3 regions of the Sodalis sp. RH16 genome follow, and region 2 is predicted to be linked to each of the others. Evidence: riboswitches for the same ligand, from Rfam matches in the RefSeq annotation. Region 2 holds a riboswitch; each other region holds the start of a gene.
The links. Region 2 has a riboswitch for cobalamin ahead of btuB (TonB-dependent vitamin B12 receptor BtuB). Riboswitches for the same ligand answer to the same signal wherever they lie in the genome.
Positions count from the first base shown of each region.

Region 1: another riboswitch for cobalamin. It lies ahead of ACL2XJ_RS22150 (cobyrinate a,c-diamide synthase); the one in region 2 lies ahead of btuB (TonB-dependent vitamin B12 receptor BtuB).
Region 3: another riboswitch for cobalamin. It lies ahead of ACL2XJ_RS14130 (energy-coupling factor ABC transporter permease); the one in region 2 lies ahead of btuB (TonB-dependent vitamin B12 receptor BtuB).

Region 1 covers NZ_CP178737.1:4,857,717-4,868,048, forward strand. The annotation lists gene cbiG (cobalt-precorrin 5A hydrolase) at 1-739, opposite strand, end outside; gene ACL2XJ_RS22120 (cobalt-precorrin-4 methyltransferase) at 720-1,493, opposite strand; gene ACL2XJ_RS22125 (decarboxylating cobalt-precorrin-6B (C(15))-methyltransferase) at 1,490-2,062, opposite strand; gene ACL2XJ_RS22130 (cobalt-precorrin-7 (C(5))-methyltransferase) at 2,052-2,732, opposite strand; gene cbiD (cobalt-precorrin-5B (C(1))-methyltransferase CbiD) at 2,729-3,850, opposite strand; gene ACL2XJ_RS22140 (cobalt-precorrin-8 methylmutase) at 3,850-4,494, opposite strand; gene cbiB (adenosylcobinamide-phosphate synthase CbiB) at 4,518-5,486, opposite strand; gene ACL2XJ_RS22150 (cobyrinate a,c-diamide synthase) at 5,572-6,936, opposite strand; cobalamin riboswitch at 7,065-7,248, opposite strand; gene pocR (transcriptional regulator PocR) at 7,430-8,356, opposite strand; gene pduA (propanediol utilization microcompartment protein PduA) at 8,897-9,181, shown strand; gene pduB (propanediol utilization microcompartment protein PduB) at 9,178-9,987, shown strand; gene pduC (propanediol dehydratase large subunit PduC) at 10,006-10,332, shown strand, end outside.
Region 2 covers NZ_CP178737.1:1,477,676-1,488,007, reverse strand. The annotation lists gene oxyR (DNA-binding transcriptional regulator OxyR) at 1-557, shown strand, start outside; gene sthA (Si-specific NAD(P)(+) transhydrogenase) at 540-1,940, opposite strand; gene fabR (HTH-type transcriptional repressor FabR) at 2,148-2,792, shown strand; gene ACL2XJ_RS06740 (YijD family membrane protein) at 2,798-3,169, shown strand; gene ACL2XJ_RS06735 (NADPH-dependent oxidoreductase) at 3,299-4,135, opposite strand; gene ACL2XJ_RS06730 (MFS transporter) at 4,527-5,885, opposite strand; gene trmA (tRNA (uridine(54)-C5)-methyltransferase TrmA) at 6,170-7,279, opposite strand; cobalamin riboswitch at 7,411-7,598, shown strand; gene btuB (TonB-dependent vitamin B12 receptor BtuB) at 7,668-9,548, shown strand; gene murI (glutamate racemase) at 9,493-10,332, shown strand, end outside.
Region 3 covers NZ_CP178737.1:3,067,879-3,078,210, forward strand. The annotation lists gene ACL2XJ_RS14115 (hypothetical protein) at 747-872, shown strand; gene ACL2XJ_RS14120 (hypothetical protein) at 887-1,099, opposite strand; gene ACL2XJ_RS14125 (hypothetical protein) at 1,093-1,281, shown strand; cobalamin riboswitch at 1,590-1,808, shown strand; gene ACL2XJ_RS14130 (energy-coupling factor ABC transporter permease) at 2,074-2,739, shown strand; gene ACL2XJ_RS14135 (hypothetical protein) at 2,741-3,094, shown strand; gene cbiQ (cobalt ECF transporter T component CbiQ) at 3,091-3,867, shown strand; gene ACL2XJ_RS14145 (energy-coupling factor ABC transporter ATP-binding protein) at 3,879-4,718, shown strand; gene rlmF (23S rRNA (adenine(1618)-N(6))-methyltransferase RlmF) at 4,954-5,928, opposite strand; gene ACL2XJ_RS14155 (hypothetical protein) at 6,144-6,998, shown strand; gene ACL2XJ_RS14160 (SDR family NAD(P)-dependent oxidoreductase) at 7,042-7,836, opposite strand; gene ACL2XJ_RS14165 (hypothetical protein) at 8,010-8,609, opposite strand; gene ACL2XJ_RS14170 (hypothetical protein) at 8,633-9,460, opposite strand; gene ACL2XJ_RS14175 (PLP-dependent aminotransferase family protein) at 10,054-10,332, opposite strand, start outside.

The DNA of each region.
Region 1 (10,332 bases), 2.8 Mb from region 2:
TATCCCGTCGGCAGCCGATACCGGCCACCACGCAGCGGGGGATCAGTTTATATATCGGCACCGGCAGCGCCGGCACCGTATCCCGCAGGCTGACGTACAGCAATGCGTCCAGCTCCGGCAAGTCGTCCAGATCGGTCACCAGAATCAGGCCGCGGGTATCGCAATACTCTTCGGGCCAGTGCATCTTGACGGCGGCCAGGGAGGTTCTATCCCAAAACAGGCCGACCTTGCCGCCGCTCACCAGCAGCTGATTGAGCTTTTTGCTGTTCTCGCGAAAATCCGTCATGGTGGCGTTCAGCTGCTGCGCCAGCATATCCACCGCCGCCAGCTGATTAACATCGGTGGCGGTGGTAATGACGGGCGCAGCGCCGATAAGACCGGCGATATAGCGGGTCAGCGCGTTGGCGCCCCCCATATGGCCGGACAGCAGGCTGATGGCATGGTGTCCCTGGTCGTCAAGCACCACCACCGCCGGATCGCTGAATTTATCTTTGATAACCGGCGCGATGACCCGCACTGTCAGCCCGGTGGCGCAAATGAAGATCAATGCCGAATACTGGTGGAAGATCTCGGCGACGGTTTGCGACAGGGTGCCGCGAAACGGTTCGAAACCGGGCTCCAGCAGGTTTTGGCTGGTAAAACAGGTCATGGGCAGCCGGGCGGACAATCTTTTGGCCAGCCGTATTCCCCCCGGCGTCAGGCAAAACAGGGCGACCGACTCAGGCTTGACGATATTCATGAGAGAATCCGGCATGATAAAGTTTGGAATAATGGTATTCGTCGCCCATAAAGGCACCGACCAATATCAACGCGGTTTTGCCGATATCCGCCGCCCGGGCCAGGCCGGCGATATCGCTTAAGGTCCCGCGCACGGTTTTCTCTTCCGGCCAGGTGGCCTTGAAAATCACCGCCGCCGGCGTGTCGGCGGGATAGCCCCCGTCCATCAGCCGCCGCGCTACCCGTTCGATGGCCTGCACCGACAGAAAAATCGCCATGGAGGTGCGATGGGCGGCAAAAGACTCCAGGGATTCCAGCGGCGGCGTCGGCGTGCGCCCTTCCATGCGCGTAATAATCAGGCTTTGGGACACTTCGGGCACGGTATATTCCACCCCCATTTGCGCCGCCGCGCCGAGAAACGCGCTGACGCCGGGCACGGTGCTAAAACCGATTCCCAGTTTGGCCAGTTCTTCAATCTGCTCGCGGATAGAGCCGTACAGCGACAAATCGCCGGTTTGCAGCCGCGCCACCAGCCGCCCTTCGGCTATCCCTTTATGCATCCGCCGGATAATGTCTTCCAGGGTCATGCCGGCGCTGTCATAACACTTCGCCTCCGGTTTGCAGTATTCCAGCAGAGCGGGGTTGATCAGGGAACCGGCATAGATAACCACATCCGCCCGGCACAGCAGCCGGTACCCTTTAAGGGTGATAAGCTCCCGGTCCCCCGGTCCGGCGCCGACAAACCACACCAACCGTCGATCAAATGACTCTGTCATACCTTCTCCTTCTGACAGGAAAGAATAAAAGCGGGATTGTTCGGCTTGAAATAGTGACCGTTACCCAGACGGGCCAGAGACGATACCTGGATTTGGATACAATCGGGCCGGCTAAAACCCCGTAGGGTTAAACTTTTCAGCGCCTCATTGAGGTTTTCCAGCAGGATGAGGTTAATCACCAGCCGTCCCCCCGGCGCCAGCAGATCGCCGGCCCAGAGGATAATCTGTTGAAGATTGCCGCCGCTGCCGCCGACAAAAACGGCGTCGGTCTGTCCGGCAAAAGGAAGCGGCAACGGCAGCGGCGCCACGCCCTCGACGACCTGCACCCGGCCAAGACGGAATTTGTCGCAATTGCGGCGGATCAGGTCCAGGGCCTCGGCGTTGCGCTCTATGGCCGCGACCTTCAGCGCCGGGTAGCGGCAGGCGGCTTCAACGGCCACGCTGCCGGTGCCGGCCCCCACGTCCACCATCACCTGCGCTTGCGCCAGATCCAGCCGCTCCAGCGCTATCTGACGCACTTCGCGTTTGGTCATCGGCACGGCGCCGCGAATAAAGTCTTCATCTTTCATCAGGGAAACCTGTCCATTTGTCCGCTCCGCTTCGCAACGCGCCATGGCCGGCGGTAAGGTAGTGTTCATCGAGGATCGCCACCACATTCATGTCATATTCCCGCGCCACGCGTTGGGGAGACAGAATATGGATACGCTCGTCGGCATAGGAGAGATTTTCTCCCACCGCCAGGGTACGGCGCAGGCCGCGCGACAGGATCTGGCGGGCGATTTCATAGGGTCCGATATGCCGGTCGGTCATCATGGCCACTTTGCCGTGCCGCAGTATAAAATCGAAGTCCGGTTCGCGGCCGTGGCTGCTGGTAAGATAAATATCGTTCATGGACAGCCCCAGGCGCGAGAACAGGTATTGCACCGCGCTGATGCCGGGCACCACCAGCAGCGGCCCGTCCGCATGGCGGCTCAGGTAATCGCCGATGCCGTATAACATCGGGTCGCCGGACGCCAGCACCACCACCCGCTGCTCCCGGTGGGCGGCCAGCCAGGCGGCCAGGGCCGGGAGGGAGGCGTCCAGCAACCGTTTCTCCTGGCGTACTTCCGGGAAGCAGGCCAACTGGCGCGGGCTGCCGATAAGCACGTCGCAGCGTTCAATCAGCCCTCTGGCCCGGGGCGTAAGATAACCCACATCCCCAGGCCCCAGTCCCACCACGCTCAGGCGGGCATCGTTCATCGAAACGCCTCCGTTAATTCCGCCACCGGCCGGCTGCTGCCCAGCACCTGCTGATCGAAAGAGAACAGCAGCGCATCGCAGCGCGGCGGCCGGGGGGAGAAACGCAGCAGCTCGGTCATACGCTCCGCCACCCGCCGGGCAATGGCCGGATAGACCCGCTGCCAGCCGGCATCGTTTATCAGCGCCATCGCCTCCTCGGTGGTAAGGCAGGCCGCCACCCGGTGCATCAGTTCATGGGGAGCGTCGCACAGGGCCAGCCAGGCTACCAGGGTTTCCATCCGCCCGTCGGCGATATGGCTGTGCGTATGGAAAATTCCCGCCGCCACTTTTATAAGCTTACCGAAATGCCCCACCATCAATACCTGCCGGAAGCCCAGCCGCTCGGTCTCTTTGAGCATATAACCGACAAAATTGCTCATGGTGACAACGTCACCTGGATCCAGTCCCAATTGCTCGCGCACAAAACGCTCGCCGTGATTGCCCGGCACCAGGATCACCCGTTCGCGCCCTTCGGCCCGCTTCATGCCCAGCTCCAGCGACAGCGAACTTTTCCAGCTCTCCTCGGACATCGGCGTGACGATGCCGGTGGTGCCGATAATGGAAATCCCTCCCAGGATGCCCAGCCGGCCGTTGTAGGTTTTTCGCGCCCGCTCTTCCCCTTCGGGGGCGAAAATTTCCACGTCGGCGCCGCGCCCGGGACCTATCACCTCGCGCACCGCCGCCTCGATGGTTTGCCGGGGAGTTTTATTGATGGCGGCCTGGCCGATGTCCAGCCCGATACCGTTGCGGGTGACTCGGCCGACGCCGGCGCCGCCGTCAATGACGATGGCCGGGTCGCCGCGCAGGCTGACCCGGGCGAAAATCAGCATGCCGTCGGTGGCGTCCACATCATCGCCGCCGTCCTTGCGAATGGCCGCGGTGGCCTGTGCCGGGCTTATCAGCGGCCGCTCCACGTTCAGGTGCAGCGTGGCGCCGGACGGAGTGACGATGGAGACGTTGTCGATGATTTGCTGGCGCAGCAGCATCAGCGCGGCCACCTTCGCCGCGGCGGTGGCGCACGAACCGGTGGTATAGCCCTTGCGATAGGCCTTGCCGTTATGCCAAATCACCTCGTCCATCAGGCCTCCCGCAGCTGATACAAAATGGCGTTGACGATGGCGGCGGCGATATTGCTGCCGCCTTTGCGTCCCAGGGCGGCGATACAGGTGAGGCCGCTTTCCGCCAGCGCCTGTTTGGACTCGGCGGCGCCGACAAAACCCACCGGCACGCCGATCACCGCTTCCGGCCGGGCGCCGGTGCCCGCGGCCTGGTGCTCCAGCAAACGAAACAGCGCCGTCGGCGCGTTGCCGAACACAAACAGGCTTTTACCCGGTTCGCCGACGGCCCGGTCCACCGCCGCCATGGAACGGGTGATGCCCTGCCGGCGCGCCTGTGCCGCCACCAGCTCGTCGCCGATAAAACAGTGGAACCGGCAGCCCAGGCGGGTCAGTTCATGCTTATTGATGCCAGACAGCGCCATGGTGGTATCGGTATACAGCGTACATCCGGCCGCCAGGGCGCTGGCGATGCCAGCGGGTGCATCGGCGGAAAAATGCAGGATATCCAGCCAGTCGAAATCCGCGCTGGTATGAATGGCGCGCAGGATGATCTTCTCTTGCCATGGGTCGGAGAAATGAAATTCAGGCCGCTCGCGGGCAATAATGTCCCGGATAATATCGAAACTGGTCTGTTCGATTTGCTGCGGTTGCTTGATATAAGGCATTCTTTTCATCGCTCCGGGCGTTGTCACAGATTCGGTTGCAGATAATGTGCCGCGACAATACGCAGCAGGCACAGCAAGACCAGCGTTATGGCGGAAGCCAGGTACATCAGGCGAATGGCGGCGGTGATATCTTCCAGATCGATTTCACGGGTTTCCTCGCCGATCCAGGGTTTTTCCACCCACTCATTGAAATAGCGGTTGGGTCCGCCCAAACGCACCCCCAGCGCCCCCGCCACCGTGGCTTCCGACCAGGCGCAGTTGGGACTTTTATGCTGATAGCGGTCGCGCCAGCCGATGCGCCAGGCCCGGCGCCCGTCCAGGCGCAGCGCCCCCGCCGACAGCGCCAGTACTATCCAGCCCAGCCGCGCCGGCAGCCAGTTGGCCAGGTCGTCCAGTTTTGCCGAGACATAACCGATGGCCCGGTATTTCGGCGTGCGGTAACCCACCATGGAATCCAGGGTATTTACCGCCTTATAGGCCATGGCCAGCGGCACGCCGCCGATAAACAGCCAAAACAGCGGCGCGATAACGCCGTCGACGCTGTTTTCCGCCACGGTTTCCACCACCGCCCGCATGATTTGCGGCCGGGATAAATGCTGCGTATCGCGCCCGACGATATAGGAGAGCTGCCGGCGGCTCTCTTCCAGGGTATCCGCCCGCAGGGCGTGATACACCGCCATGGCGGCATCGCGCAGACAGCGGGTGGCCAGCAGGGTATAGGTTAACCAGGCCTCCGCCAGCCACTGCAGCCAGGGATTGAACGACAGTAATCGCAACACCAGGTCCGCTATCAGCCAGGTTCCCCCCACCACCGTCAGCCACAGTATGCCGCCGCCCGCATAGAGCATGGATTCGCCGGGGCAACAGCGGCGGATCAGCCGCTGCATTCCGCTGATGGCGTTGCCCATCCAGCGTACCGGATGGGGCCAATGGGGAGGGTCCCCCAGCCACAGATCGAGAAAATAACCGACAATATAGGCGCTGAGCGTCAACATGCCGCGTCTCCCCGCACCAAAAGCATACCGGCATCGCTCATGGATATGACCGCCTGTTGAACAGGCAATATCGCAGCAGTCGTCATAATTGCGCGCATCCCAGATCAAGCCAGCGTTTCACCATGGCGGGCCGCTGGTAGAAGTGCACGTGGAGATAGCTGGCGAAAATGTTGCCGCCGCCGTACCCGCCCGCCCACTGGTGGACGTCCCCGTTGGCGGCGGTTTTGCTCATGCGAAACAGCGGCGTTTCATCGGTGATGTATTCGGAGTGGTGGAACTCGTGCCCGCGCAGGGTTTCACCCCGGCCCGCCAGCAGATTGTCGCTTAACGACCGGCCTTCACAATAACCGAAGCGTTTAAGCCCCTGGGTCATGCGGCTAAAGCCCTGCAGCAGTCCCACCATGGGATAGCTGGTGCCGTCCTGTACTATCAGCGCCGCCCCCAGATACATCAGGCCGCCGCATTCGGCATAGATGGCGGCGCCGTTCTGTCCGGCGCGCAGCAGCGCCTGGCGCATGGGCCGATTATCCGCCAGCTGGGTCGGGAACATTTCCGGGAAACCGCCGCCGAGGTAGATCATTTGGCAGGGAGGCAATACCCGATCGTGCAGCGGACTGAAACGGATAATTCGTACGCCGATATCCTGCAGCATCCGCAGGTTGTCGGGATAATAAAAATTAAACGCCTCGTCGTCCGCCAGGGCCAGGGTCAGCCTGGAATAACGCTCATGGCCCGGCAGCGCGGGCAGCCGGCCTCCATCGGGGCGGCACTCGGCCAATGCCAGCAATCTATCCAGATCGATATGTTGCTCAACGCCGTCAGCCAACTGCTCCCATTGGGTTTGCCCGCGTTCGGACTCCCGCGCCGGAATCAGCCCCAGATGGCGGGAGGGTAAATTCCAGTCAGGCAATGGCGGCAGGTAACCCAATACCGGCACATTGCAGTAGCGCAGGATGGCGGTTTTGATGAGGTTGAAATGATTTTCCGAGGAAACGCGATTGATAATGACGCCGGCGATATTCACCGCCGGGTCAAACTGCTTGAACCCCAAGACGACTGCCGCCGCCGAGGTGGAAACCGCTTTGCCGTCGATAACCAGTATCACCGGCACCCGCAGCTGCTTGGCCAGGGATGCGCTGCTGCACCGATCCCCATCGCTGCCCAGCCCGTCGTAAAGACCCATGACGCCTTCAATGATACCGATATCGGCACCGGACATATGACGGTTGAACAGACCGTTCAGCGTTGACGATTCAAGCATATAGGCATCGAGATTGTGCGAGGGAATACCGCTTACCGCCTGATGCCAGCCGGTATCGATATAATCCGGCCCGCATTTGAAGGGCTGCACCCGCAAACCTCGCCGCGCCAGGGCGCGCAGCAGTCCCAGGGTGAGCAAGGTCTTGCCTGTCCCGCTTTGCGCGCCGCCGATGAGTATCGCTTTCATCTTCATCCCGTTACTCCCCAGAGGCGCCGCTGGGGATTGTCGCAAACAAAGGCTGCGGGAGACTCACTGTCCCGACGGCATTGTTGGGACAACCCGCTTCCCGCCGAAGGAGTTGTTACCGAGCCTATAAAGGCTATAGGCAATCAGGCAGGTTTTCTGGCTTGGCGTCATCCTTCTCCGAACCTTCCCAATCGGCTGAGATCAGTGGTTATCACGGAGTCGTCGGCATCACAGCAGCGGGGGCTGCGGAGGATTTTCACCTCCTTCCCTAACGGCCTTGCGGCACGTTTCACCTGAATGCAAAATGTACTTTTCCACAGCGGCCGGCGGCCCTGGTGAAGCCGGGCAATCGGCCGTTGATGACTAATGTAAAGTATTCAAAGGTGAATATACCCCCTTTCGGATCAAAAAAAATGTTCGCGGCGGCGGATTTATTTGGAATTTATCGGATGGCGATAACATTTTTTTGTTACGTCAATTTAAAGGGATAAAATTAATTAAATAAAGCAACGATATCTTTATTTTCCGGCGGCGAAAAGCGCTGTTCACGATAGGCCTGAGGAGTAATACGGTAGGTTTGGCGAAATAACTTGCAAAAGTAGCTTGCCTGAGAAAATCCGAGATTGCGGGCAATAGTGGCGATGGGCCAATCGCTTTGTTCAAGCATCTGCCGGGCGCTTTGCATACGCAATTGATTAACATAAGCGTTGAAGCCGACCCCCTGGTATTTCTTGAACAGTTTGCTGAAATAATAGGGACTGAGGTAGACCATCGCCGCCACGTCTTCCAGCCGCAGATCCTCGAAGTAATGATTGTCGATGCAGCGCAACGCTTTTTTCATCTTGCTCTCGTGCTGGCTGGGAACCGCCGTCCGGCGTTCTAGCGGCCCGTCGCCGTGCTCCTTGAATACCACCACTTCCAACTGCTGTTTCAGGTAGTTATCCACAATCATTTTCAGCAAATCGGCGGATGAGATGAGGCGATCGAAATCCACCACCGGAATTTTTTCATAGCTTTCAGTTAATTGATAATCTTTTTGCCAAGCCCTGCTGGTACAGTCCTGCACCGAAGGCAGGGTTACGGTGTCATGCACCCGGACCTGTCCGCATAAGACAAACCCAACCAAATGTCCGCTGATAAGCAGCGGAATGGAGAAGTCGGTCAGGCCGGCGTGGCAGCGGTAAATGCAGGGCTGATTGGATTTTGACGCTTCCAGTCCGCCGCACCTGTCGCTCATACGGCAGCGCCGGCTCATCTCCGGATCCTGGCGCATTAATTGACAAAAAGGGGTGAAGTGATATAAATCCGAGACTTCCTCGCCGTGAATATTCACCACCACAACCGCCAGATTGGTGGCATTAGCGAAATCCTGCGCGATTTTATTTATCAAATCTGAATCCATGAAACTACCGGAATTCATATTCCCCCCTTTCTTCTTCAAAGCTACCTTAGATTCAATCATTTTTTACCCATTTGATAATGTGCTCCGGTACACAATTATCAAAACGGGGGTTCGATAGCACATAAGGCTAAACGCCGTTTCCCGCCGCGCCGGGAGAACGCCGCAGGTAATAAATAGTAAAACCATAATCAATTTTAAGCGCCCATCGGACTACAGATACCGTCAATGCTGGGTTTGTCGTTTTAAATCAGATAACACTTTTTCGTTATTATTCATTTTCTGTGGAATGAGCATTATCAGCTCAGATCATAACTTTTCTTACTTTTCAAGTCGGTTAATTGAATACTGAAACTTCAATTACGGATATTTGCTATGGCTGTTCATTCCCCCCTGACCGGTCACAGCTCGCTTTATTAAATAATCAAACCTAATTTTTGCTATAGCCGCGCCAATCATTTTCGCTATTTACAATGCAGGACGGCCATTAATTTTCACGGCGTTTGGGTATATTTCCAGCCGGACACCCAACGCATATCAACGATTGGTCGAGGTAACAAAATGCAACAAGAAGCCCTGGGTATGGTTGAAACCAAAGGTCTCACCGCCGCCATCGAAGCGGCCGATACGATGGTGAAGTCGGCCAATGTCGTGTTGGTCGGTTATGAAAAAATCGGCTCCGGTCTGGTTACGGTGATTGTACGCGGCGACGTAGGGGCGGTGAAAGCCGCCACCGACGCCGGCGCCATGGCCGCGGCCAACGTCGGCGAAGTGGTGGCGACCCATGTTATTCCGCGCCCCCACGGGGATGTGGAGAAGTTTTTGCCGAAAGGAATACGTGAATGAACACCGATAAAGCCATTGAGGAGATTTTGGCTAAGGTGATGGAAAAAATCGGTGAAGGCGCCACGGCGTCTCCTTCTCACACACCCTTGGATAAAGGTCCGGATATGTCGGAGAAAACCTGTAACCTGACTGAATTTGTGGGTACGGCCATCGGCGATACCATTGGCCTGGTGATTGCCAATGTCGACAGCGAGGTGCTGTCGGCGATGAAGCAGGAAAAACATTACCGCTCCATCGGCATTCTTGGCGCACGTACCGGCGCCGGTCCGCAGATCATGGCGGCGGATGAGGCAGTGAAAGCCACCAACACCGAAGTGGTCAGCATTGAGCTGGCGCGCGATACCAAAGGCGGCGCCGGCCACGGCTCTTTGATTATCTTTGGCGGTGAAGATGTCTCCGATGTCAAGCGGGCGGTGGAAGTGGCGCTTAAGGAGCTGGATCGGACGTTTGGCGACGTTTACGCCAATGACGCCGGCCATATCGAACTGCAATACAGCGCCCGCGCCAGCTATGCGCTGGAAAAGGCCTTCGGCGCGCCCCTGGGCAAAGCCTGCGGCGTGATTGTCGGCGCGCCCGCCGCCATCGGCGTGGTGATGGCCGATACGGCGGTGAAATCCGCCAATGTGGATGTGGTGGCCTACAGTTCCCCCGCCAAGGGCACCAGTTTTAGCAACGAAGTCATTCTGGTGGTATCCGGCGATTCCGGCGCGGTCCGTCAGGCGGTGATCTCCGCCCGTGAAATCGGCAAAACGCTGCTCGGTACGCTGGGCGCCGCGCCGCAAAACGATCGCCCGTCTTATATCTGATTCCTTAGGGGGGATGGCATGAAATCCAAGCGATTTGAAGCATTGGCGAAACGGCCGGTTAACCAGGACGGATTCGTCAAAGAGTGGGTGGAAGAAGGCTTTATAGCCATGGAAAGCCCCAACGATCCCAAGCCGTCCATCAAGATAGTCAACGGCAAAATCACCGAACTGGACGGTAAGCCTCGCGAGCAGTTTGATCTGATTGATCATTTTATCGCCAACTACGGCATCAACCTGCCCCGCGCCGAAGAAGTCATGGCGATGGACTCGGTGAAACTGGCCAAGATGCTGTGCGACCCGAATATATCGCGTGGGGATATCATTCCGCTCACCACCGCCATGACG
Region 2 (10,332 bases):
TGTACCTGCACGAAGCTCAGACCAGCCAGCTATTGCTGCAATTGGACAGCGGCAAGCTCGATTGCGCGATCCTGGCGTTAGTTAAGGAATCGGAAGCCTTCATCGAAATTCCGCTGTTCGACGAGCCGATGCTTTTGGCCATTTATACCGATCATCGCTGGGCGGATCGAGATCGGGTACCGATGTCCGACCTGGCGGGGGAAAAGCTGTTGATGCTGGAGGATGGGCATTGCCTGCGGGATCAGGCTTTGGGATTCTGTTTCCAGGCAGGCGCCGATGAAGACACCCATTTCCGGGCCACCAGTCTGGAAACCCTGCGCAACATGGTGGCCGCCGGCAGCGGCATTACCCTGCTGCCCGCGCTGGCGGTACCCAACGAACGTAAACGTGACGGCGTATGCTATCTGCCCTGCTACAAACCTGAACCGAAACGCACCATTGCCTTGGTATATCGTCCCGGTTCGCCGCTGCGCGCGCGCTATGAACAGTTGGCCGAGTCCATTCGCGTTCATATGCAGACCTATATGGGCACCAACCCGCTAAAAGAGGCGGTTTAATCCATTCAAGGCCGCGACCCGATAGGCTTCCGCCATGGTGGGGTAATTGAAGGTGGTATTCACGAAATAATCGAGAGTATTGCCTTCGCCCTTTTGTTCCATAATGGCCTGGCCGATATGGATGATTTCGGCTGCGCGCTCCCCGAAGCAATGGATGCCCAGGATTTGCCGGGTATCGCGATGAAAGAGAATTTTCAGGCTCCCCACGTTCATCCCGACAATTTGCGCCCGCGCCAGATGTTTGAACTGCGCTCGTCCCACTTCATAAGGAACTTTCAACATCGTCAGTTCCTGTTCGGTTTTGCCCACCGAACTGATTTCCGGGATGGTATAGATACCGGTGGGGATATTTTCAATCAACTGTACGTTGGCCTGTCCCTTGATGATGACCTGCGCCGCGATGCGTCCCTGATCGTAGGCAGCGGAAGCCAGGCTCGGATAGCCGATGACATCGCCGACGGCATAAATATGCGATATGGCGGTCTGATACATGCTGTTGACCTTGATCAGGCCTCGGCTGTCCGCTTCCAATCCGATACTTTCCAGCGCCAGCGAGTCGGTATTACCGGTACGGCCGTTGGCATACAGCAGGCAGTCGGCACGCATCCGTTTTCCTGACCGGAAATGCACTTCAACGCCTTGGTCGGTGCCTTCAATCTGTTCATATTCTTCATTGTGGCGAATCACCACGCCGTTTTCCCAGAAATGGTAGGAAAGCGCATCCGACATTTCCTGATCGAGGAAGGCCAGCAGCCGGTCGCGGGTATTGATTAAGTCGACTTTAACGTTCAATCCCCGAAAAATTGACGCGTATTCACAGCCGATAACCCCGGCGCCATAGATAATCACGTGCTGGGGATCGTGTTTTAAATCCAGAATAGAATCGCTGTCGTAAATGCGGGGATGGTTAAAGTCCACGTTTTGGGGGTGATAAGGCCGTGAGCCGCAGGCAATGACAATATGAGCCGCGCTGAACGTTTCAGCCGAGTTATCCGGATAGCGGACCTTCACCGTATGGGCATCGACAAAGCTGGCGTCACCGGTAATGATCTGACACTGGTTACGTTCATAAAACCCTTGCCGCATGCGTATTTGCTGCTTGATGACCATATCGGCGTGATGGAGGATATCGGCAAAACTGGCCCGGGGCAGATGGGCGCTGCCGCTGTATAGCGGGTTTTGGTTGAATTCGATAATACGGCTTACCGCTTGACGCAGTGCTTTAGACGGGATCGTGCCCCAGTGGGTGCAACCGCCGCCGACGCTGTTATAACGTTCAATCACCGCGACGCGGGCGCCCTGTTTGGTTAATCCCATGGCGGCACCCTCGCCGCCGGGACCGGAGCCAATAATAATGGCATCATAATCGTATTCTGATTGCATTCGCGTCAAACCTGTCATTATACAAATTCACAACGTTAATGTAACATTGTAGCCCGAATATCCCAACGCCCGAAGGCTTTTTCTTATTCCAGTTGTTAACGGACGCGGGTTAGGGCGTTTTTGGAAAAATTCAGATTTTGTATCAACGCGGTTGCAACAAATTTTGATATAGTGGTTTTTTATGGGTATTGAGGGCTGGACTGAATTATGGGCGTCAGAGCGCAACAAAAAGAGCGGACCCGACGTTCTCTTGTCGAAGCGGCGTTCAGCCAATTAAGCGCCGAACGCAGTTTTGCCAGCCTGAGCCTGCGTGAAGTCGCCCGTGAAGCCGGCATCGCGCCAACGTCTTTTTATCGCCATTTTCGCGATGTGGATGAGCTTGGCCTCACCATGGTGGATGAAAGCGGCCTGATGCTGCGTCAACTGATGCGCCAGGCGCGACAGCGCATTGCCAAGGGCGGCAGCGTCATTCGCACCTCGGTCGCCACCTTTATGGAATTTATCGGCAATAATCCCAATGCTTTCCGCCTGTTGCTTCGTGAGCGGTCGGGCACCTCCAGCGCTTTCCGCGCCGCCGTCGCCCGCGAAATCCAGCATTTTATCGCGGAACTTGCCGACTATCTCGAAATCGAAAATCATATGCCGCGCAGCTTTACCGAGGCCCAGGCCGAGGCCATGGTCATCATTGTCTTCAATGCCGGCGCCGAGGCGCTGGATGTGGACATCAAAGAGCGTCGCGAACTGGAAGAGCGCCTGGTATTGCAGCTGCGAATGATTTCAAAGGGGGCCTTTTACTGGTATCGCCGGGAGCAGGAAAAAGCGGCCGCCCTTTCTCTTGATGAAAGCAGGTAGGTGATATGACGAACAAACCCCTCGGAGAAAAAGGAATATTAGTCCTGGCATTGATCGCCGGCTTATCCATCAATGGCGCCTTCGCGGCCATATTCAGTTCCATTGTGCCCTTTTCCATTTTCCCCATTATAACGTTGGTGCTGTCGGTGTACTGCCTGCATCAGCATTACCAGGATCGCGCCATGCCCCAGGGATTTCCTTCTCTGGCCGCGGCGAGTTTCCTACTGGGTCTGTTGCTTTATAGCGCCATTATCCGGGCGGAGTATCCGGCCATCGGTTCCAATTTTGTGCCGGCCATCTTGGCGGTAGTGCTGGTGTTTTGGATCGGACGAAAATTAAAACGGCTAGACCGTTCTGGTGAGGACCAGGATTTTTAATCAGCATTACGCCTTCCATAGCCATTAACTATGCAATTTCAGTTACATATAAACCGGGTAGTGTCTACTAGAAACCATAGAACATATATCAAAGCATTTTCGCATTAATACCTTTTTTATCATTTGTCTTTAACTTAAAGGGAATCCCAGCGCGCGCAGTGCCGCGGCTAATTTATCTCGTCCCGCCATCGCCCTGAGCTCTTTGGTTCGCGCAATCACCCGATTGGTCCAATTACTCACCGACAGTTCATTTCGCCGGCTGAACTCGGCCAGGTCTTGGTCATAGATGTCCAACCGGGCCGGTTCGCCCGCGACATCATACTGATCCCGATGGACCACCACCGATTGGGGTAAGCGCGGTTTAACCTCGGCGGGAACGCTGTGATCGGCATAGCCCACACATAATCCGAACACGCCTACCGCGCCTTCAGGCAAATTTAGTTCAGCCGCCACCCGCTGGGTATCGTTACGTAGCGCGCCGATATAGACGGTGGACAATCCCAGGGATTCGGCCGCCACCACCGCATTCTGCGCTGCCAGCGCCGCGTCAATGGTGGCTACCAGCAGCATTTCCAGGTAATTTAATGCCGCCAGCTGCTGCTGTTTTTGTTCGCCGACGCGGCGCAGCCTTGATAAATCAGCCACCCACACCAGAAATAGCGGGCATTCAATAATGTGTTTCTGTCCGGCGGCAACCGCGGACAAACGTGCTTTAAGCGCAGGATCCGTTACGGCAATCAGCGACCAGGTTTGCAAATTAGATGACGTTGCGGCCGATTGGGCGGCAGCGGCGAGCGTCGTCACCGTATTATCCGGTAATGGTTTGGGTAGATATTTCCGTACCGAGCGATGAGACAGCAAAGCGGCGATGGTTTCGTTCCATGGGCCGCATTCGGGCGGCAATTCAGAGCCGTAGCGCGCTGCCAAAGCGGCATGCTGCTGGTCTTTGGATGTTGACGTTGCCATTAATGTAATTGCTCCGGAAGAGATAATAAGCGATACCTCAATGCATACCTATCTGTTTCAATTGTGTCAATGCAATGATGGAAACAAAATATTTATCTACCGCATCGGCTGCGCAGGCGAAATATATGTTTTCACTGCCGGAAAAATAAAATTGATGGAGGTATGTAATAAGTTAAAACGGATAATTGGTTGTTAGATATTGGTAACGGAGATGGCCGCGAGGAAATTCGGCCGGATGTATTTTAAAATGAATATATAAATTATAACCCGACGCAGGATGAGGGAGATGCTGCTTCACAACTTGAAAGCACAAATATATCTTGTGCAATCAAGCTGTATTCGTTGATATTCGAGAGTACGACTGCGTATCGTCAGTTACATTTAAATAACATTAACCAAATTCAATGACTTTAAATCGAGGCACCAGCGTTTTCATCAATGCCCAGGCAATGAGGTAAGCTAATCCGCAAAACATAAACATAATGCCGTAACCCACGTTGATTTCTCCCAGCGCCTGATAATGATCGAACAGCGCGCCGGCGACCTTGGTAACGGCCACGCCGCCGAATCCGCCCGCCATGCCGCCGATACCAATTACCGAGGCAACGGCTTTGTTAGGAAACATATCAGATACAGTGGTAAATAAATTCGCGGACCATGCTTGATGAGCGGAGGCGGCAATACCAATCAGGATAACCGGCATCCAGAATCCTGCATGACCCAATGGCTGGGCCAGAAGGGCGGACAGCGGGAATATGGCGATAAAGAGCATAGCCCGCATACGGGCAACATAAGGATTAAGGCCTTTTTTCATGAACATGGCGGGAAGCCAGCCGCCGCCGATACTGCCCACCATTGTCATACAATATATCGTCGCGATGGGCAGCATCATTTGCGTACCTGTCATCTTGTATTGCGCGGTCAGATAGGCCGGTAGCCAGAACATAAAGAACCACCATACGCCGTCGGTTAAGAATTTACCGATGGCGAATGCCCAGGTCTGGCGATAGGCCAACAAACTAAACCAGGAAATCTTTTCGTGCTCCTGTTCCCGGTTTTGTTTCGAATCCACATCCTCGGAAATATAGTCGTACTCTGCTTGATTCAATTTTCCTTTGGTAAATAATTTCAACGGCAAATCAAACAATCTTTTCCAAAAGAATAAACAAACAAAGCCAATAACACCTACGATGGCAAACGTTGATTCCCATCCCCATTGGACAGCTAACCACGGAACGACCAAGGGAGCGAGGATGGCGCCTACATTTGCCCCCGAATTGAATATGCCGGTGGCGAAAGAACGCTCTTTCTTGGGAAACCATTCGGCGACGGCTTTAATAGCGCATGGGAAGTTTCCCGATTCTCCCAATCCTAAAACCAGTCGGGCGAACATAAATCCGGCTATCGTTATTGGCACCGATATACTCAACGAGGACAGCATAGCGGAAATCCCACCCCCTATCTGCGCCACAAAGGCATGCAATACCGCGCCAAGGGACCAAATGCCTAACACCCAGGCGTACCCCACCTTGCTTCCGGTAAAATCGACAAACCGTCCGGCAAAGAGCATCCCGATAGCGTAAGTAAATTGAAACACTGCTGCGATATTCGCGTAGTCGCTGTTGCTCCAGCTGAATTCTTTGGCTAGTGCCGGCTCCAACAGGCTCAGCACCTGCCGGTCGAGATAATTTATGGTGGTACCAAAAAACAGCAATGCGCATATTACCCATCGATAGTTTGTCCGAGACATCCTTCACCCCATTGAAAAACAAAACGTCATTTTATTTAATGTGAAAGTATATTTTAAATTTACATGGGATTTTTGATATGAAGCATGTCACATATCGATTAAGGCGGTAAAAATATATTCAGGGCCTGGCAGGGAGGGGCCCAAGAGTTGGGCATAAGAATGGGAAAATTGCCCCCCGACGGAGGCGTTTGCAGTCATGGGGCCAGTGGTGTCGGTAATGGCGGGAAATGATTATTCGCCGATGCGGGAATCGGCAGTGCAGAGCGCCCTGAAACAGGCGCCGCTCATTCAGGCGTTTTTGCCGTCAATAAGACGCCGCATTCCATATGACGGGTGTAAGGGAATTGATCAAACAGCGCCATGCGTATGATGTCGTGAGTTTGAGAAAGGGATTCCAAATTGCGGCACAATGACTCGGGATTGCACGAGATATACAGGATGCGCGGATAACACCGCACCAGCTCCACCGTGGCGTCATCCAACCCGCTGCGCGGCGGATCGACAAAAATAGTTTCGCAGCGGTAACTGGCCAGGTCGATATCTTTCAGCCGGGTAAATTCCCGTACACCCTGCATGGCCTGGGTAAACTCCTCCGCCGACATGCGGATGATATGCACATTGCCGATATGGTTGGCGGCAATATTATACTGTGCCGCTTCCACCGAAGGCTTGGCTATCTCCGTCGCCAGCACCCGCTCAAAGTTACGCGCCAGCGCCAGCGAAAAATTCCCGTTGCCGCAGTACAGCTCCAGCAAGTCTCCCCGGGCGTCTTGGGTTGCCGCCAGCGCCCACTCCAGCATATGGATATTGACGGCGGCATTCGGCTGGGTAAAGCTGTTTTCAATCTGCCGGTAGATGAGTTCCCTTCCCGATACCGGCAATCTTTCATCCGCATAATCCCGGTCCAGGCAAATTTTGGTTTTGGCGGCCCGGCCGATGAGATTTACCGCAAAACCCTGCGCCCGCAATTCATCCCGCAGCGCTGCGGCGGCCTCGCGCCATTCGTCATCCAACGGACGGTGGTATATCAGCGTGATGACCGCTTCACCGCTCATGGTGGTGAGATAATCCAGCTGAAAAAGCTTACGGCGTAAAACCGGCGAAAGGCGCAAGGCCTGGATCATTGCCGTCATCAACCCATTGATTAACTCGCTGCCGGCGGCAAAGAAATCGATGCGGATACGCTCTTTGGTGAGCGGATCAAACATGATGTGGTAGAGGTCCTGCTCTTCATGCCAAATCCTGAATTCGGCTCGCATCCGGTAATGATTTACCGGTGAACGGAATATTTCCGGCTCCGGCGCCCGGTAAGCTGCCATCATCGCTTTTAGTCGGGCGGCTTTTTCAGCCAATTGCGTTTCGTAAGCGTCGATAGGCAACGTCTCGGTAGTCATGATGATTTCTCGTCGATATGGGCCAACTTTATCGGTTTGTGGGGATTGTAGGGGATAAATGGATGATGTCCAATGCTGTTCAATTTATAATTTCTTACCTAATGAGTTCTATAGACATAATTATCCCTTTGATTGTAGGATATTTGCCCGGTCTCTTGTGAGTTAAAAGGGAATCCAGTTCTAAGCTGGAGCTGACGCGCAGCGGTGAGGGGACGTCAGGGCGATAGCGGAAGCAGACACTGTCTTTTCGACGGGAAGTCGTCGCCTGGTGTTAAACACATCCCAAGCCCGAAAACCTGCCGGTATTTCGTCGCAATATCCCTGTTTATCGCGTGCTATCAAACACGGAACCTGCGGCATCCTATTTTATCTATTGGATGCTACGTCAATGTTGACTATCAAAAATACCGTTCTGGCGGCATTGTCCGTTACGACATTCTCCGGGTGGGCGCAGGATAACAACGCTCCAAACGGCAGTAATGACACACTTATTGTTTCGGCAAATCGTTTTCCACAGCCGGTTTCATCAGTGCTTGCGCCCACCAGCGTCGTGACCCGCGAGGATATCGACCGTGGCCAAATCAAATCGGTAGCTGAAGCCTTAAGCCGTTTACCGGGCGTGGATATCGCGCAATACGGCGGACTGGGACAGCAAAGCTCTCTGTTCATTCGCGGCACCAATTCCAGTCACGCCCTGGTGCTCATCGATGGCGTGCGTTTGAATCAGGCTGGGATTTCCGGCTCATCCGATCTTAGCCAAATTCCCATCTCTCTGGTTCAGCGCATCGAATTTATCCGCGGTCCGCGCTCCGCCGTCTACGGCTCGGACGCCATCGGCGGGGTGGTCAATATAATCACCACCCGCGAAAAACCCGGAACCACCCTGAGCGCCGGCATGGGTTCAAAGGGTTACCAAAGTTACGATGGGTCCACTCAGCAGCGGCTGGGGGATAATACCGTGGCCACGGTGGCGGGAAATTACACCTATACCCGCGGATTCGATGTGCAGGCCAATTTGCCCGACCCTTATGGCGATCCGGCGCAGCCCGACCGGGACGGATTCATGAGCAAGACCCTGTTCGCGTCGTTGGATCATACGTTCAATCAACAGTTCAGCGGTTTCGCGCGGGTGTATGGCTACGACAATCGTACCGCTTATGACGGCACCTATGCCTATACCGACCCGGCGCATGAAGATGCGCTGCTCGATACCCGCCAGTTATATAGCCGCACCTATGATACCGGCCTGCGTTTTCAGGAAGGTATATACGCCTCCCAGCTCTCATACAGCTATAGCCATACCAAGGACTATAACTACGATCCCAAATACGGACCCTATTCGGCTTCCGCTACCCTGGACGATTCCGATCAATACAACCTGCAATGGGGCAATACCCTCCACGTCACTCACGGTCTGGTCAGCGCCGGGGTGGATTGGCAGAAACAGACAACCGAACCCGGTACCGACTACCTCACCGATGGCTACGAGCAGCACAACACAGGCATCTATGCCACGACGCAGCAGCTTTTCGGACCGGTGACATTGGAAGGCGCGGTGCGGGGAGATGACAATTCACAATTTGGCTGGCACGGCACCTGGCAAAGCAGCGCCGCCTGGGAGTTTATCGAAGGCTACCGCCTGATCGGCTCTTACGGCACCGCGTACAAGGCGCCGAACCTGGGCCAGCTCTACGGCGCTTATGGCGGTAACGCCAACCTGGATCCCGAAGAGAGCAAACAATGGGAAGGCGGCGTTGAAGGACTGACAGGTCCGGTGGACTGGCGTATTTCGGCTTATCGTAACGATATTGATAATCTCATCGATTACGATACGGCGGATGAACGCTACTACAATATCGGCAAAGCCCGTATCAAAGGGGTGGAATGGACCGCCTCGGTAGATACCGGCCCGCTCCGGCATCAATTAACCCTGGAATATCTCGATCCCCGAGACGCCACCACGGACCAGATCCTGGCCCGCCGGGCCAAGCAGCAGATAAAATACCAGTTGGATTGGCAAGTGGCGTCCATTGACTGGTCTCTTAACTACCATTACCTCGGCCAGCGTTATGACACGGATTATAACACTGAACAGGTGGTGAAGATGGGGGGCGTCAGTTTATGGGACATTGCCGCTTCTTATCCGTTAACGCCACACCTGACGGTTCGTGGTAGAATAGCCAATCTGTTTGATAAAGAGTATGAGACAGCTTATGGCTACCAGACCGCAGGACGAGAATTTTATCTCACGGGAACCTATTCCTTCTGACGGTAGCAAGACAAAACGACCCACCATCCTGATTTTTGATTCAGGGGTGGGTGGTTTATCCATTTATGATGAAGTGCGGGAGTTACTGCCGGATCCGCATTATATCTATGTTTTCGATAATGAAGAGTTCCCCTATGGCGAAAAGCCGGAAGACTTTATTGTCGAGCGAGTGGTCAATATCGTCGCAGCTGTTCAGCAATTGCACGCGCTGGATATGGTGATTGTGGCCTGTAATACCGCCAGCACTATCTCCTTACCCGCTTTACGGGAGCGTTTTGCCTGCCCGATCGTCGGCGTGGTGCCTGCGATCAAGCCTGCCGCCAAACTTACTCGCAATGGCATCGTCGGCTTATTGGCTACCCGCGCCACGGTACACCGTACCTATACCCATGATTTGATCGCCAAGTTTGCCGCCGACTGCCATATCATCACCTTGGGTTCAGCCGAACTGGTTGAATTGGCAGAAGCCAAACTGCATGGTGAAACCATTGCGCTCCCCGTTTTGCAAAAAATTCTGCGGCCCTGGCTGCGGCTAGTCGAGCCGCCCGATACGGTGGTGCTGGGCTGTACCCATTTCCCCTTGTTGGCGGAGGAGCTCAAAGCGGTGTTGCCTGACGGCACCCGGCTGGTGGATTCAGGTTCCGCGATTGCGAAACGCGCGGCCTGGCTTATCGCACATGAAATAACCGGTACCGGCTCTACGAGTGAAAATAAAGCCTATTGTTTAACCATGACGCCGCAATCGATGGAATTGTTGCCGGTTTTGCAGCGTTATGGCTTCTTT
Region 3 (10,332 bases), 1.6 Mb from region 2:
GAATGACACCCGTTGTTTGGCCGGATAATACAATACCGATACTTATTACCGATGATTCACCTGTAGATATGGGGTGGTTATATAAACAGGACGAATTCATCGTTCCGCCTGTTAATGCTTAGACAGCATGGTTAATATTATATATTAATTTGTTTGACATTGTGATGTTTTTAATCAAATAAAACATTCCAGAATATACGGAAATTTTCAATAACGGGTTTTTAATTTTTTAACCTGTAAGTTTAAACGTGATTATATATATACAAATTTTGAATATATGCTCACTTAATCATTATATCCATTCGATAAAATTATTGGAGGATTTCTAATGACAACAAACAACTTCAAATCCTTTGCCGCAGGTGCCGGTGCTAACGTCACCGCCCAGGCGGATTATGAAGCCCTGGCGCCCCATGGTTTTGCTACGTTTACCTCCAGCGGCAATTTCACTGTGCCGGTAGGCGTTACAACGATTTATATTTCCGGATGCGCTGGCGGCGGTGGTGGTGGCGGTGGCGGCAGTAACAATATAGCAAATGCTTCCGGCTCTTGCGCTGGCGGGGGCGGTGCTGGTCAATCGATTCAGAGAGCGGTGTTCAATGTGACGCCAGGACAGGTAATTCCTATTACTATAGGTGGCGCTGGATCAGGAGGTACTGGAGGTGGACAGGGCTCAGACAATGCCACAAAGGGTTCTAACGGCGGGAACACGATAGTAGGATCATTAATCACCTTGTCGGGGGGAAATGGCGGCAGTGTCGGCCGGGCTGGTATCAGTACTGGAGCTTTGGGCGGAGGTGCGGGTGGTAGCGGATTTCCTCAAGGCGGTTCTGGAAGTGACAGTGCCTCACCGGGCGCAAATACTTCAATAAATGGCTGGCCTGGTTTATCGGGCAATGGTGGTAATTCGCCATTCGGTGGGGGTGGGGGCAATCAGCGCGCGGGTATTGGTAGTGCCGGCCTGAACGGTCTTCCAGCGGGTGGTTATGGGGCTGGTGGTTCGGGCGGCGCAACGCCATATTCTGGCGGTGGCAGTGGTGGAAATGGTGGCGCTGGTAGCGCTGGTTTTATAGAAATAGAGTGGTGAGGTGTATGGCAAACTATGCAGAAATTCAAAACGGTGTGGTCATAAATGTCTGTGTGTGGGATGGCGTTACACCTTTTGACGCTGGCGACGATATCCCACCAATTTTAATACCGGAAAATTCGCAGGCATGGATTGGTTGGGGATATACAGCTCCAGGCGGATTTGCCGCACCGCCAATTGAAATAATAGAATAATATTATAATGTCGCGCCGGTTGTTTTAATCGGCGCAATAAGCAGGTTGCTTGATTTCTTGATTTTTATAAAATTGATTTAGATGCATGTTTCTAATTAAATTTTATAAGGCAATATTTGATGTAAATCATATTTCACCGTTACAAATATTTTCCGGTATTTTAAGCACAACCCCCGCCTCCCTAACAAAATCTGATATCCACCCGCTAAGTTCTCCCGTTCATCATTTCTTCTTATCATGATCTACCGCAATAAAATCCCGCCATAAGGTTTAATTACCCCTTGACGTTAATTGAAAAAAAACTCAGGATAAATTTCCGAGATTTGGGTGCCTTAGCTTCGCGATCGCGAGGCGGGTGAAACGGAAAGCCGGTGCAGATCCCTTTTGGGATAATCAATATTCCGGCGCAGCCCCCGCTACTGTAAGCCTGACGAATTTACCTTCAGCCACTGTGTTTTATGACATGGGAAGGCGGTAAAGAAGAATGACGGCAAGCCAGGAGACCGGCCCATCTCATACAGGAAGTACCAATCCCCGGGGTGATGGGAAGGGTTCGGTTATAACTTCGCGGCGAGAGTGGTTAACATTCCCCGTGTCTGAACTTATTTTCCTTCCTTCACTGCCGCATGTTGGTTTTTTAATTTGTGTTATATACCCAATGGTTTTCAAGCGGCGGCAAGCGAAAAATCCCGATGAGGCTTACTCAGGCAGGTTATTCGAGTGAAAGAGTCTATTTAGCACAGCTGCAACGAGAGAGATGATGGGTATAGTTGACACTCGTGAGGATCAGGCATGCATATCGAAGATGGAATTTTACCGCTGACGGCGTGCGCCGTTTATTATGCCGTGACGGCGGTTTTTGTTGTGCCGGGCATCTATGAAATAAAACGAAAAATCAAAACTAATCTCGCTTATAAACCTTTCCTCGCCATGATCGGCGTCGCGGTGTTTGTTATCTCGGCGATGCATTTGCCGGTGCCGGTCACCGGCTCCAGCTCTCATCCGTGCGGCACGCCATTGGCGGCGATTATTATCGGTCCGTTCGCCACCGCGGTTGTGTCGATGATTGTGCTGTTTTTCCAGGCGGTCTTCCTGGGCCATGGCGGCATTACCACCATCGGCGCCAATACGGTCTCCATGGGCATTGCCGGGGCTTTTTCCGGTTACGCCGTGTGGAAATTCTTCAGGGCGTTTCGTTTTCCGTTATGGCTCGCCGCGGGCATGGCCGGCCTGGTGGGGGATTTGGTGACCTATCTCATCAGCGCGTTTGAGCTGGCGTTAAGCCTGCACGGCAACGTTCCGCTGGTGAAGCAGTGGATGATTTTTTTCATGGGCTACGGTCCGACGCAACTGCCGCTGGCGGTGGCCGAGGCGGTTTTTACCGCCGCGGTGCTGCAGGCCATGGTCAGCCGGCGTCCTGACCTGTTGCCGGGAATCTTGACGAGAACGGGAGCATAACATGTCATTGCAGATTGAGACTCCGACCGAAGAGGCGAAAAAGACCCAGTTTTTTGATGGATTCACCAAAACCATGCTGGCGGTCATGTGCGTTATACTGCTGTTTATCTTTGCCTCGGGAACCTATATGAGCACCCACAACATGGACGGCAGCGGTACGGATAACCACGTCAATGATTTGGCCACCGGCGTGGCGCACAAACCTCATCATCCCTTTGTGGAATTGCCGGGGGATGCCGAGGTGGGGGCCTTTTCCGTGGCCAACTTTTTCGCCGGCCTGATTGTGGGATATCATTGGCTGAAGCTGTTTGGCGGCAAGGGCAACGCCGTCGGGAGCAAAGAAGAAGAATCATGAGCCTGGCGCGTTTCGCCGATGAATCCTCCAGTCCCCTGCGCCGGCTGGACAGCCGGGTAAAAACCGTTGTTTTGCTGTCGGCGGTGGCGGTGGCTTCCGTCTTGAGCCAATGGTATCTGGCGCTGGCATTATGGCTGGCCGCCATCAGTCTGTTTTGCGTTATGCCCTTTGACCGCAGGGCATTGTTAAAACGCTTGATCATGCCGATGGGTATTGCCTGGCTGGTATTTTTAAGCGTGCTGTTCACCCATGGCAGCCGGCTGCTGTTCACTATTCCGCTTCACTACTTTTCCCTTGATGCCTATCAGGAGGGATTGGTCTTCGGTATTGTCCTTTTTTTACGCATCATGGCGGCGGTGACCCTGGTTGCCGCGCTGTCATTCAGCACGCCGATGATAGATATCCTGGAAACGCTGCGCCTTTGCAAAGTGCCGCATACCGTTATTGATATTGCGGATATGATGTATCGTTATGTTTTTATTATGCAGGATACCGCCTTTACCATGCGGCAGGCGCAAATCAGCCGCTTGGGAGAGACTGTTTCCTGGCTGCGCAGAGTCAGGGATACGGGTAAGGTCGCCGGCGGTATCCTCATCCGATCCCTGGACCGAAGCACGCGGATTTATCAGGCCATGCTGGCTCGCGGTTATGATGAAGACAGTCACGACCTGTGCTTTTTTACCACCAAGGTGCCAAGGCGGGATAAATTGATTGGCCTGGCCGCCGGCTTATTGCTGATATTGGTCGTCACGCTGAATGTGTTAAGCCGCTAACCGAGAAAACCATGGACATTATCAAGCTTTCCGACGTCAGCTTCTCTTATGACGGTAAACACAATGCACTGAATCATCTGGATCTGACCGTCGGCCAGGGCGAGCGTGTCGCTGTTTTGGGCCCCAATGGCGCGGGGAAGTCGACGCTGTTTCAGCTCTTTAACGGACTGTTGTTGCCTCAGGGCGGACGGGTGGTGGTGGATAGCCTGCCGGTGGTGAGGGAGAACTTCATTGAACTGCGGCGCCGGGTGGGCATGGTTTTCCAGGACTCAGACGACCAGCTGTTTAACGCCACGGTTTATCGGGAAGTCGCCTACGGCCTGGTTAACATGAAAATTGCCGGCGAGGAATTGGATAACACCGTACGCTGGGCGCTGAATATCGTCGGCATGGAGTCCTACATTCACCGCAATCCTTTTAATCTCAGCGGCGGCGAGAAGAAGCGCATTGCCCTGGCAAGCGTAATTGCGATGAAACCGAAGATCCTGGTGCTGGATGAACCCTTTAATGCCCTCGACCCCCGGTCGGCCAGTCATTTGGTGCATATGCTGAACGATATCAATAAAACCCTGGGCATCACCCTGATTTTTACCCTCCATGATATGGATATCGTTCCGCTGCTGGCGGACAAGGTCTATTTGATGGATAAAGGGGAAGTGGTTCTGGGGGGGAATCTCTCTGAGTTTTTCAATCAAAAAGACATTCTGCGGCGTTTCGAACTGAGATTGCCTCGGGTGGCTCATCTGGCGGAGCTGTTGATGCGCGACGGCCGGCTCGATGAAAAGGGGCTGCCGCTAACCATCGGTCAGGCCAAAGAGATGATAGAGGCGGCGCTGGCGCCCAAATCGTGATTATTCCATCCGGACGTGCCGATTTGCAAGGCCGGTTAGCGCCGAGGGTTATCTTGCTGACCCTTGTCGCCATGGCACGCCGGCGCCCGCCGAAGGTAATCCCGTTGAACCGTGTCGCCACGACAGGCCGGCGAGCGCCGAGGGTAACGTTGATTCTTGCTGTCGCCAGCCGCTAACGTTAACGGCTTGTCCTCGGCGGCTGTTTATAGGCTTCTCACTGCCGGGAGCCGCCGGGTTATTCCGGTTTCTGCCAGCGCTCGGCGGCCCATTGCGCCTGTTGTTCGGCATTCTGGAAGGTCCAGGCGATAAAGCGGCTGATTTTCTGGCCTTGGGCCATATCAATGGTGCGCACATCGTACGCATCGGCCAGCTTCAGGGCCTCATACAGCGGCGGCAGGGTGGTGTGCTTGGAAATCAGCGAGGTGAACCACAGGCAGTTTTTGCCTTTGCCGACGCTTTCTTCGACCATCTTGCCGACGAAGGCCAATTCACCCCCTTCACACCAGAGTTCGTTATTTTTACCGCCGAAATTTTGCACCGGCGTGTCCGCCACTTCGCCTTTGCCGAGTTTATGCAGCTTCAGCCGGGTGCTGGCGCGCGCCTCCTCCGCCGAACCATGGAAAGGCGGGTTGCATATAGTAGCGTCAAAGCGTTCTGCGATGCCGATGATATTGTCAAAAATAGCGTCGCTTTGCTTTTGGTGGCGCAACCGCACGCTGTTTCTCAGCGTGGGATTCATCTCCACCAGCATTTTGGCCGAATTCAGCGAGATTTTGTCATTTTCCGAGCCGGTGAAACGCCAACCGTACTCATGCTGGCCGATAATGGGATAAATACAGCTGGCTCCCACGCCCACATCCAGGATGGCGATATTTTTGCCACGGGGTATTTCTTGACCATTACCGTCCGCCAGCAAATCGGCGAGATAATGAATATAGTCCGCTCGGCCGGGAATTGGCGGACAGAGGTAATTCGCAGGAATATCCCAATGCTCGATACCGTAGTAATGTAGTAATAAGGCTTTATTCAGCATTTTCACCGCCGCGGGATCGGCAAAATCCACCGAAATGTCTCCCCAGGCATTGGGTTTAACGAACGGCGCCAGCGCCGGGCAACGGCCGATCAGCGCATCAAAATCATAGCGTGAACGATGGCGGTTCCGCGGATGCAGGTGGTTTTTTTGCTGCGGGAAGGTTTTCTTGTGTTCCATCGTTCAGATTCTCAGGCGGGTTGTTCCGGCGGCTAAGATAACACAATGTCCGGCGTAGGGGGGAGTGGACGGCAAAAAGCCGGAAAATCGATGCCGGAAAAAATCAGCCTTATCTTATGGCGTTTGGCGGCGATATTCCCCTCAGACATCGTCACCGCAGTTTGGACAATGGATGGAGAGGGGCAATTGCTATAGAATGAGTGTTCCTCTCGCAAATGGATATGCTGCAAAACGCCATGATCACACTTTTCCAGAAATGGGCGGCGGTGTTTTTATTGGGAAGCCTGTTGTCCACCTCCGCCGTTGCCGCGGTTAGCTGCGCTGACAAACATCGCAGGGTGAACGACAATAACAATCTCATCATGTTGGACGGCAATGCGAGGGGGAATATCAAGATGATGGTCTCCGGCATGGTAGGAAAGGATGTGAATGAACAGGCCTCCGGCAACATTCGCTTTGATCGCTGCGGTGTCTTGTCCGATGCGCTTTTTGATTATCGTAAATCCGAAGGCAGCGTGATCCTGCGGATGATCAACCATACCGTCAAAGCGCCGGGCGGCTGGGAATCCGACTATGAAATTACCGTCATCCTGGATAAAGAGGGGACCCAGACATTGGCGACCCACAAGCTGGGAAAAATCAATTTTTCCACCGATAAAACCGGTTTGATCGCCACGTCTACGGATGCTTTTACCATTAACGATCAAAAAGGCTTTACTACCACGGTGTATAGCTATGACAAGCGGCGCCGGCTGGTGAAAAGCGTCTCGCGCGGTTCGGATGCGCTGGCGAACGATCAGTACGTTTATAACTACGACAAAAAAGGCCTGTTAGCCACCACCGCGTCTTCGAAAGGCTCCACGACCTACCGTTACGATGACGCGGGAAGGGAACTGGGCTCCAATTCGGTTTCAACCACATCCATCAGCCAGATTTCCAAGATTGAAGAGTGCCAGCGCTTCGACGCGGTGGGGAATTGTGTTTTAAGCTACGGCCGGGAAACGGAAATCTTCCCTCTTTATGTCATAAAGCGCCACAGAAGCACGGCGATGCAATATCAATATTGGTAACGCATCCCACCTCCCCGGTCCCGGCGTGAAGCGACATTTTCAATCAAACGATGCTGTTCACCACGCCGCCGTCTACCCGCAATGCGGCGCCGGTGGTGGCGGAAGCTTGCGTTGAGCAGGTGTAGATCACAAGATTGGCCACTTCTTCCGGGGTTGCCAGCCGTTGCAGGATAGAAGTGGAGCGCTGGGTGCGTACGAAATCGGCTCCGGCCTCTTCGATGCTGATGCCTGCTTCCTCCGCGCTTCCCTTCAGCATGGCCCGGACCCCGTCGGACAGTGTCGGTCCGGGCAATACGGAATTCACCGTTACGCCGCTGCCGGCGGCAAGCTTGGCCAACCCGCCCGCAACCGCGAGCTGCGCCGTTTTCGTCACGCCGTAATGGATCATTTCAGTGGGAATATTCAGCGCCGATTCCGATGAGATAAAGACGATGCGGCCCCAATTGCGATCCAGCATGCCCGGCAGATAGAAGCGCGACAAGCGTACGCCGGACATCACGTTGGTTTGGAAATAGTGTTCCCATTCGTCGTCGTCTATTCTGAAAAAAGGTTTCGGGCCGTAGATGCCGGCATTATTCACCAGAATATCCGCCTTTGGTACCGCGTCCGTTAAACGCGCCACACCCGCGGCATCGGATAGATCGGCCGCGATCCCGCTCAGGACGGCGCCGGGAACATCAGCAGCGATGGCGGCCAGCGCTTTGTCCACGGTATCCTGGCTGCGGCCGTTGATGACCACGGCGGCGCCGGCCCGTGCCAGGCCGTTGGCAATGGCGAAGCCGATACCGCTGGTTGAGGCGGTGACCAGGGCGGTTTTACCTGATAAATCAATGTGCATAATTGTCTCCTTTGCGTTGCGAAATAAAATGGCTCGGCAGGACATGAGTTATTTATTATGGGGGATCTGGCGGGAATACCTATAGCGCAGGCCGGTTTTTTCTCCTTTTGATTTTGGCGTTGCGCCACAGGGGGGCCGGATCATTAAGTCGCTGTCGGCCGTGGAGGGACCGCTCAATCCGACAGCCGGTCATTTTCTCCGTGAAGAGCCCCCTGCGCCAGCGTGGTGGGTAGCTGGACTTGCGCCAGCGTGGTACGCGGCTGGACTTGTGCCAGCGTAGTACGCAGCTGGACTTGTGCCAGCGTGGTACGCAGCTGGACTTGTGCCAGCGTGGTACGCAGCTGGATAAATGCGGCGACTTCTTCTTTGAGTCTTGCCAGCTCGGCTTTTTGTTTTTCCCTGGCGGGACTCATAGCGGTACCGGGTATCAATACCGACAGATCTTTGATCAGCGCCGGTAATTTTTTGGCTTGCCCTTGCTCGGCAAATCGGCATAACGCGTCAAAGGTCAGGGTGACCGGCGCCGACTCGTCCCGGACGATCAGCAACGGATGTTCGCCATATAATTTAAGCAGCGCGATTTTGGTATCGGCGATAATTTCATTTTCTCTGATGAACCGGGCCTTTGACGGGCTTTCTTCCTCTATGGACCATAAAACCACCTCATATGGCGGGAGCGGCGGCGCCAAACCCGGGGAAACCGTCCGGGCACGCCCCGAAAGGGCAAACAGGCTGTAAGCCCAAGCCAGCATCGGCAGGATAAACCACCACATACCCATTCCTTATCCCGTAAGGGTTAACGTTGACGAAGCTCATTGATGCGAAAACGCAATGTATCCCCCAGGCGCTGTAAATCCCGTTGCCATAAAGAAAAAGTCTGACTCAGCTCGGCTTCTTTTATGGCGATGCTTTTTTTGCGGATTTTAATGGCCCCGGTAACCCAGGCATCCAGCGTATCAAGCAACGCTTTGCTGCTTGCGGTTCGCATCCCGGGCAGGCCGCCCTCATAACTGCCGATCAGTAACAAAAGCTGTTGCCGCAGCGCCTGGATACGGCCGTGCTCCAATAGCAGCACCGGGACCCCGCTCTTTGCCGGAGCGGGATAGCTTTCATCGGGAATCCCGCCGCTGCAGGATAAAAACAGCATTGCCAGATTGCGGTGAATCGCACTCAGGCGCTCCAGCATTTGGCAAGGCACCTTATCTGCCTGGGCGAGGACCACAATCATCCGTTGGCGAAGGTCGGGAAACCGAGCCTTGAGCGATTGTAGAAAAGCCATTTCGCCGGCCGCCAGCGCGCCTTGTCGCATATCGTGTATCAAGACGATGATATCGGCGCCGATGGCTTTTTCCCAGGCCTGCGCGCTCTGTTGACCGGACAGGTCGAAACCCGGCGTATCAACATACCGGGGGACGATCGCAGCAGGGGACCCGTCTGTGGCTGATAGCGTGCGGGATAGCGACAGGACTTTGACCAGGTCGCTCTTGCCGACGTTGGCCAAACCGCATATCACGATGTGGCAATCGGCGGCGGGCCGGGTGGAAAAGGCCTGAAGCTGCTTGTAATAAAGTGAAGATTCCGGCGTTTCATCGAACAATTGTTGCAAGCAATCTTGAGTAGACATAGCCATCCTTTAACAATATCGCATGCCGCGCCTGAATCAGCCCTGAAGCCCCAAGCCGCCCGGTATAGGTTATCGGCAGATTGCAGGCAGGGTTTAGCGGCGAGCGCGCTGCCCTGAAAATATGGCGGGTATAAAAGCCAGGGTGTCGGCGGTAGCCATGGGAAACCGGATGGAACGGCAATCTTGGCGTGATATCGGCGCACAGGAGGAAAAAAAATATATCAAGGGGGAGTAGAACAAGGAAATCGGAGGATGCCCCGAACCTAGGTCCGAGGCGTAAAGTCTAGCTCATTGCTACATGAAACCGACGCAAGTATGAACCTAAATACCGGGGGCGTAAACACGAAAACAACGTTTTTTTTCAGCGCCGACAGGAGAGCCGGTCAATGAAAAGCGTTGTTTAACCAACACCATTTTTCCATGGGCAAAAAAAAGCCCGCTCTAGGACGGGCAAGGACTTCACAGCAAAGTCGAAACGCGCATTGATCAGAGAGGATGATGGGTGCCGGACCGCTTATCGGACCCGATTAAATATGAACTCCCTTAAGTAAACATCGGGGCAACCGATTTGGAAATTAACTGAAATTTTAGGGTTAAGCCAATGGCCGGTTAAGGGATAACATTAATATCCGGCATATGTCCCGGGCCTGTTCGGGGCTGGCGACATTGGTGAATCCCATCAGCAGTCCCGGTTCGATTTCGGCCGCCAGACACCAGCGCGACAATGCCTGCACCGCCACGCCGGATGCCAAGGCATCATCCGCCAGCGCCCCATCGTCGGTGCCGGCCTTCAGTCGGGCCAGCAGCTGTATGCCGCCGGCCTGAGGCGCTATTTTCAGATGCTGCCCGCAAATCTCCTGTAGCGCCCCTTC